Caulobacter sp. FWC2: one gene and its partner. Each later gene encodes a partner of the first gene's protein in a complex. Links are inferred from orthologs where the notes say so. Each region holds a gene or a part of one and is shown on either strand. Other genes may lie near its edges.

The links. Proteins that work in one complex are often made in the same cells at the same time.
Region 2: the proteins of tldD (region 1) and CSW62_RS22640 are in contact, whole or in part, in a solved structure (PDB 5NJ9), measured with the Escherichia coli proteins. The link is inferred for Caulobacter sp. FWC2 from one-to-one orthologs.

What each region holds. Positions count from the first base shown.
Region 1 is NZ_PEBF01000001.1:314,529-318,002, reverse strand. Bases 244-3,183 are described here. They hold tldD (metalloprotease TldD), read left to right. Parts: upstream 244-953; coding sequence 954-2,414; downstream 2,415-3,183. Other genes in these bases: CSW62_RS01590 (GNAT family N-acetyltransferase), read right to left, coding at 2,411-2,908; CSW62_RS01600 (GIN domain-containing protein), read left to right, coding at 244-878. Also shown: CSW62_RS01605 (DUF1700 domain-containing protein), read left to right, coding at 1-45; more of CSW62_RS01600, read left to right, coding at 63-243; CSW62_RS01585 (peptide MFS transporter), read right to left, coding at 3,185-3,474. UniProt on the Escherichia coli protein: Metalloprotease involved in CcdA degradation. Suppresses the inhibitory activity of the carbon storage regulator (CsrA).
Region 2 is NZ_PEBF01000001.1:4,799,592-4,803,090, forward strand. Bases 442-3,406 are described here. They hold CSW62_RS22640 (TldD/PmbA family protein), read left to right. Parts: upstream 442-1,240; coding sequence 1,241-2,572; downstream 2,573-3,406. Other genes in these bases: CSW62_RS22630 (M14 family metallopeptidase), read left to right, coding at 442-708; CSW62_RS22635 (MAPEG family protein), read left to right, coding at 794-1,195; CSW62_RS22645 (3'(2'),5'-bisphosphate nucleotidase CysQ), read left to right, coding at 2,569-3,348; CSW62_RS22650 (DUF4170 domain-containing protein), read left to right, coding at 3,369-3,406. Also shown: more of CSW62_RS22630, read left to right, coding at 1-441; more of CSW62_RS22650, read left to right, coding at 3,407-3,499.

The DNA.
Region 1 (3,474 bases):
CGGCTGCACTTCCGGCTCCTGAAGCCGGCCATTGAACAAGCCTAAGCGGCTCGGAGGGGACCATGTTGATCCGCAATACGCTCATCGTCGCCGGCGCCAGCTTCGTGCTCGCCATCGGCTGCTTCGCCGGGGTCGCCGCGCTGGCCGGCCCCGAGTTCCTCAAGAACGGCTGGACCTTCCCGCTCGATCACGAAGAGACCGTCGTGATCCGCGAGAACGGCCGGGTGATCCGCACCGGCGATCACTTCAACATCTCGAACAAGCGGTCGGAGGCCGACGTGGACCGCACCTTCGCCTGGACCGGCAAGGACGCGCTTCAGATCGACCTGCCGGTCGACGTGGTGTTCATCCAGGGGGCGGAGGCCAAGATCGTCGCCTCGGGACCCAAGGCCTATCTTGACCGGCTCCGCGTCGAGGGCGGCCGCATCAGCCTTGATGACGGCGCGCGCGACGAGCATACCCAGGTCACGATCAATGCCTTCGGCGTGCGTGTGTTGAGCGACTCCGAGCGCGTGAAGATCACGATCATCGCGCCGGACGTAACCAAGTTCGACCTGCGCGGCTCCGGGGACCTCGACATTCGGCGCTACGACCACCCGACCTTCGCCGTCGAAGTCAGCGGCAGCGGAGACGTCGAGGCGCAGGGCCGGGTCGAAACCCTTGTGGTGGACAATTCCGGATCTGGATCCGTCGACCTGTCCGACCTGAAGGCCAAGGACGCGGTGTTCGACGTCTCGGGCAGCGGCGGCGGGGCCTTGTTCGCCACGAACAAGGCCAAGATCGACATCTCCGGCAGCGGCGACGTCGAACTGCGCACCGAACCCAAGACGGTCAGCACCGAGATCACCGGCTCTGGCGAAGTGCGCCGGGAATACTGATCCCACACGGATCAGATCGCCTGTGACAAAGGGGGCGGGGTGACGGACGCGTTCGGAAAGCCTACCTGTAGGCACATGAACGCTCCGCTCTCCGCCTCCTCCCTGGCCGCCTCGGCCCTGGCCGCCACCTCCATCCTGGACGCCGCCGGCGTCGATCGCGAACGCGCCCAGGCGATCCTGAGCGAGGCCCTGGCCGGCGCCGATGACGGCGAGCTGTTCCTCGAACGCTCCGAGAGCGAGGCCTTCGTCTTCGACGACGGCCGCCTGAAAAGCGCCTCCTACGACAGCGCCGAAGGCTTCGGCCTGCGCGTCGTGGCCGGCGAGACGGCCGGCTTCGCCCACGCCGCCGAAATCTCCGAAGCCGCCATCCGGCGCGCCGCGGGCTCCGCCAGCCTCGCCAAGCGCGGCTATGCCGGTGTCAGCGCCGAGGGCCCGCGCTCGACCAACGAGGCGCTGTACGGCGAGGACAATCCGGTCAATTCGCCGGACTTCTCTGACAAGGTCTCGCTGCTGCAGGAGATCGACGCCTTCGCCCGCGCCCGCGATCCGCGCGTCGTGCAGGTGATGGCCTCGATGGCCGGCGAGCGCCGCGTGGTCGAGATCCTGCGCGCCGACGGCAAGCTGCTCCGCGACGTCCGCCCGCTGGTGCGAGTCAATGTCCAGGTCACCGTCGAGAAGGACGGTCGCCGCGAGAGCGGCAGCTCCGGCGCCGGCGGCCGCGCTGGCTTCGCCGCCTGGATCAGCCCCGACAAGTGGCAGGACCAGGTCGACGAGGCCCTGCGCATGGCGCTGGTCAATCTTGACGCCGTCGCCTGCCCGGCCGGCGAGATGGACGTGGTGCTCGGCCCGGGCTGGAACGGCGTGCTGCTGCACGAGGCCGTCGGCCACGGCTTGGAAGGCGACTTCAACCGCAAGGGCATCAGCGCCTTCTCGGGCCGCATCGGCGAACGCGTGGCGGCCAAGGGGGTCACGGTCTTCGACGACGGCTCGCTGGCCGGCCGCCGCGGCTCGCTGACCATCGACGATGAAGGCACCCCGACCGAACGGACAGTGCTGATCGAGGACGGCGTCCTGGTCGGCTACATGCACGACCGCATGAGCGCGCGCCTGATGGGCATGAAGGCCACCGGCAACGGTCGTCGCCAGTCCTACGCCCACATGCCGATGCCGCGCATGACCAATACCGGCATGCTGGCGGGCGCCGACGATCCGCAAGAGATGATCGCTTCGCTGAAGCGCGGCCTCTACTGCGCCAATTTCGGCGGCGGCCAGGTCGACATCACCAACGGCAAGTTCGTCTTCCAGTGCACCGAGGCCTACCTCGTCGAGGACGGCAAGATCACCGCCCCGGTCAAGGGCGCGACCCTGATCGGCGACGGCCCCTCGGCCCTGACCCGGGTGACGATGATCGGCAACGACTTCGACTTCGACCCCGGCATCGGCGTCTGCGGCAAGGCCGGCCAGGGCGTGCCCGTGGGCGTGGGCCAGCCCAGCCTGAAGATCACCGGCCTGACGGTGGGCGGGACGGCCGTTTAGAGCCGCCGCTCCAGATAGGTCACCGTCTTCTTCCCGCCGTGGATCTGCGCCGTCCCCACGGGGACGAAGCCGAGCGCGGCGTGGAAGGCGTCCGACGCCGGGTTGGGCGGGTCGGAATTGACCTCGCAGACGATGCGGTCGTGCCCGGCCGACCGGGCCGCCGAGAACAGGTCGTCATAGAGCGCGCGCGCCAGGCCCCTGCCCCGCGCGCTGTCGGCCACCACCACGCGGTCGACATAGACGAAGGCCGAATAGCGCTCACGGAACCACAGGTAGTTGACGCTGTCGTAGTCGGCGGAGTGATCGAAGGTCAGCAGCAGCGCATCCGCCAAGCCCACGCGGCGAGCCACGAAGGCCTCGGCGACCAGATGCGCCATCCGCTCGGGCTCAAGCCACGACAGCTCGACGGCGTGGTCATTGTTCAGCGCCAGCAGGGCCTCGCCGTCTGGACCGGTCAGGTCGTCGGTGGTCAGCGGCTTCACAAGGTCGGTCATCGGGCCCTCCATCGGGTCTCGGACCTATGGGCCAGCGCCCGGCCGCGCAACCTTGCAAAGGTTTAATCCACCTGTCGGGCTTGTAACTTCCCTAGCGGCAAGACGATCGCCACCCTGGCTCGACGGTTTCACCGACGAGCTTCGGGTAGGAGCGGAAACGGACTTCGCGGTTTGAGCCACCGCGAAGGACGGTCCCACCTGGGGTCGAGGCGCGGCCCCTCCGCGCCTCGTGAGAAGGGCCCCAGTCCATGCTGGGGCCCTTCGGTCCTTTTCAGCCTAGGCCCCCGAAGCGTCGGCGACCGTCGGACCCGTGGTGTCGTCGGCGCCGTGCGACCATTTCTTGAGCACCGGCGAGAGCAGCAGGAAGCCGATCCCGATCACCACCGACACCAGGCCGATGATGTTGAAGACCTTCAGCGAGGCGGCGAGCGCCGCGCCGGGGTCCAGCACCTGGCCGCCGACCGTCTCGGTGGCCGCGAAGCCGGCGATCTTGCCGCCGACCCACTGGGCGATGGCCACGGCCATGAACCAGACGGCCATCATGAACGACACCACCGCGCCGGGCG
Region 2 (3,499 bases), 4.5 Mb from region 1 along the record:
GACGACCAGCCCAGCTATACGCGCCACTTCAAGGGCATCAGGTACGAGACCTATGACAGCCCCGCTTCAGGCCGGAAGGAGATCCGCTGGCTAGGCGAGGCCGATCCGGAGCTCTGGCAGGCGCCGTTCTACGGCTCGCACCCCACCCTGACCCTGACACGGCCCTCGGCCTACTATGTGCCGAGCTACCGCGCCGACCTGATCGAGCGGCTGAGGCTGCATGGCGTGACGCTGGAAACCCTGACCGAGGACAAGACCCTCGAAGTCGAGATGATCCGCCTGGTCGATCCCAAGCTGGCCGACCGCGCCAACGAGGGTCACGTCCAGATCAGCGTCGACAAGGTCACCACGGAGACCCGCGCCTGGATCTTCCCGAAAGGCTCGATCCGCGTGCCGACCGACCAGCCGCTGGGCGACCTGATCGTGCTGCTGCTGGAGCCGCAGTCGGGCGAGAGCTTCTTCGCCTGGGGCATGGTCCCCGAGGTGCTGAGCCGCGTGGAATATATCGAGTCCTACGCCATCGCTCCGCTGGCCGAGAAGATGATGGCAGCCGATCCCAAGCTCAAGGCCGAGTTCGAAGCCAAGCTGGCCGCCGAGCCCAGGTTCGCCGCTGATCCGGAGGCGCGTCTGGCCTGGTTCTACGAACGCACGCCCTTCTACGACGACCACTACTTGCTTTACCCGATAGCCCGCGAAATCGCGCGATAGGCGGGTCGGGTTGCCGAGACCGATCGGAAGGCTTCATATGCCCCCCTTCGCCGGGGGCGGGATAGTTACTAGGGCTTGAGCTACCATGGATACGATTGCTTCGGGCCACGCCGCCGCCCTTTGGGCCGGCCTGCACCTTTTCCTGCTGCTGATCCTTTCGCTGCTGGTCGTGCGCCTGCGCCAGAAGCACAAGGTGGCCCTGGGCGACGAGGGCATCCCTGAGCTGGCCCGCGCCATCCGCGCCTTCGGCAACGCCACCGAATATGTGCCGACCGGCATCGCGGCCCTGGCCGTGCTGGCCGTGGCCGGCGCCTCGCCGCTGGCCATCCACGTGGTGGGTTTCATTCTCTTCGCCGGCCGCGTGATCCACGCCGTCGGCCTGTCCACCAACGGCGGCGCCTCGATCGGGCGATCGGTCGGCATGGTGGCGACCTGGCTGGCCTACATCTTCGCTGGCGTGGCCCTACTGCTGTCGGCGATAGGCTGAATTGACGCGCTTGCTCCTTCGGGGGCCGGTCGTCCATAAGACCGCATGGACGATAATCTGCTGCATGACGTGGTCGCCGCCGCGCGCAAGGCCGGGGCGGACGCCGCCGAAGCCGTCTTCGCCGAGCGCCAGTCGCTCTCCGTCTCGGTCCGCCTGGGCGAATTGGAAGAAGTCGAGCGCGAGGAGGCCCGCGACCTGGGCCTGCGCGTCTTTATCGGGGCCCGCAGCGCCACCGTTTCCGGCTCCGACGTCTCGGCCGAGGCGCGCGCCAAGCTGATCGAACGCGCCGTGGCCATGGCCCGCCTCGCCCCAGAAGACCCCTATGCCAGCCTGGCGCCGCACGACCGCCTGGCCAGGGGTCCGTTCCCCGAGCTCGACCTGATCGACGCCTACGAGCCCACCGCCGAGACCCTGGAAGCCCAGGCGCGCCTGGCCGAAGAGCACGCCCGCGCGGTCAAGGGCGTAACCAATTCCGACGGCGGCTCGGCCACCTGGTCATCGTCGAAGTGGAGCCTGGTCACCACCGCCGGCTTCCACGGAACCCAAGCGGCCACCGGCCACTCGATCTCGGCCTCGGCCATCGCCGGCGAGGGCGCGGGCATGGAACGCGGCGGCGAAGGCCGCTCGGCCCGTCACTTCGGCGACCTGCCGGCCGCCGGCGACATCGGCATGGAAGCCGGCCGCCAGGCGGTCGCGCGTCTCAACCCGCGCAAGATCGCCACGACCACCGCCCCGGTGATCTTCGAGAACCGCCTGGCCATGAGCCTGATCGGTCCTCTGCTGGGCGCGATCTCGGGACCGGCAATCACCCGCGGCGCCTCATTCCTGAAGGACAAGCTGGGCCAGCAGATCTTCGCCAAGGGCGTCAATCTGCTGGAAGACCCGCACCGCGTACGCGGTCTGGGCTCGGCGCCGTTCGACGACGAAGGCGTGGCGACGGAAGCCCGCGCCCTGATCGACGACGGCGTGCTGACCACCTGGCTCCTGAACAGCTCCTCGGCCAAGCAGTTGGGCATGGTCACCACCGGCCACGCCTCGCGCGGCCTGGCCGGCCCCTCGGGCGTCTCCACCCACAACCTGACGCTCCAGCCGGGCGCGCGGGACCTGGCGGGCCTGATGCAGGACGCCGGGACGGGCCTGCTGGTCACCTCGATGTTCGGCCCCTCGCTGAACGGCAACACCGGCGACTGGTCGGTGGGCTGCTCGGGCGTCTGGTTCGAGAACGGCGAGAGCACTGGCCCGGTCACCGAGATCACCGTGGCCGGCAACCTGATCGACATCTACGCCCGCCTCGTGCCCGGTTCGGACCTGCAGTTCCTGGGCGCCAGCAACAGTCCGTCGATCCTGGTCGACGCCTTGGCGATCGCGGGCAAATGAACGACCTGGACCTGATCCTGAGAGCGGCCAGGGAAGCGGGCGAGCTGGCGCTCTCGGCCCGCGAGGGCGGCTTGAAGATCTGGTCCAAGGAGGGCGGCTCGCCGGTGACCGACGCGGACCTCGCCGTCGACACCCTGCTGAAGACCGGGCTCGGCGCGGAGCGCCCCGGCTACGGCTGGCTGTCGGAGGAGACGGCCGACGATCCGGCCCGCCTGACCACCCCACGCCAATTCGTCGTCGACCCGATCGACGGCACGGCGGCCTTCATGAAGGGCAAGCCGTGGTTCGCCGTCTCGATCGCCGTGGTCGAGAACGGCCAGCCCGTCGCCGGCGTCGTCCACGCGCCCGCCCTGAACGAGACCTACCTGGCCACGGCCGACGGTCCGGCGACCCTGAACGGCGCCGTCATCGAACCCAGCGCCACCGCTCACCTCGAAGGCTCGGCCATGCTGGGCGACGCCAAGATGTTCGCCCATCCGGCCTGGCGCGAGCCGTGGCCGGACATGCGGATCGAGAGCCGCAACTCGATCGCCTACCGCATGTGCCTGGTCGCGGCCGGGACCTTCGACGCCGCCATCGCCCTGTCGCCCAAGAGCGAGTGGGACGTCGCCGCCGCCGACCTGATCTGCCGCCGCGCCGGCGCCTGGCTCAGCGACCACAAGGGCCGCGATTTCGCCTATAATCGCCCCGTTCCGCTGGTTCCGAGCCTGGTTTGCGCCAATCGGACGCTTGCGCCATTGATCCTGTCACGCGTCGGGCATATCGAGCTGCCATAAAACCAATTCCTCGCAGGAACTTGCCCCAAATGCCCGATAAGCAGCTTCTTCATATCGTCGTCGGTGGCGAACTCTCGGATGTGGCTGGTGTCGAATTCCGGGACCTGTCCAAGGTCGAGTTCGTCGGCGCCTATCCCAGCTACGAAGACGC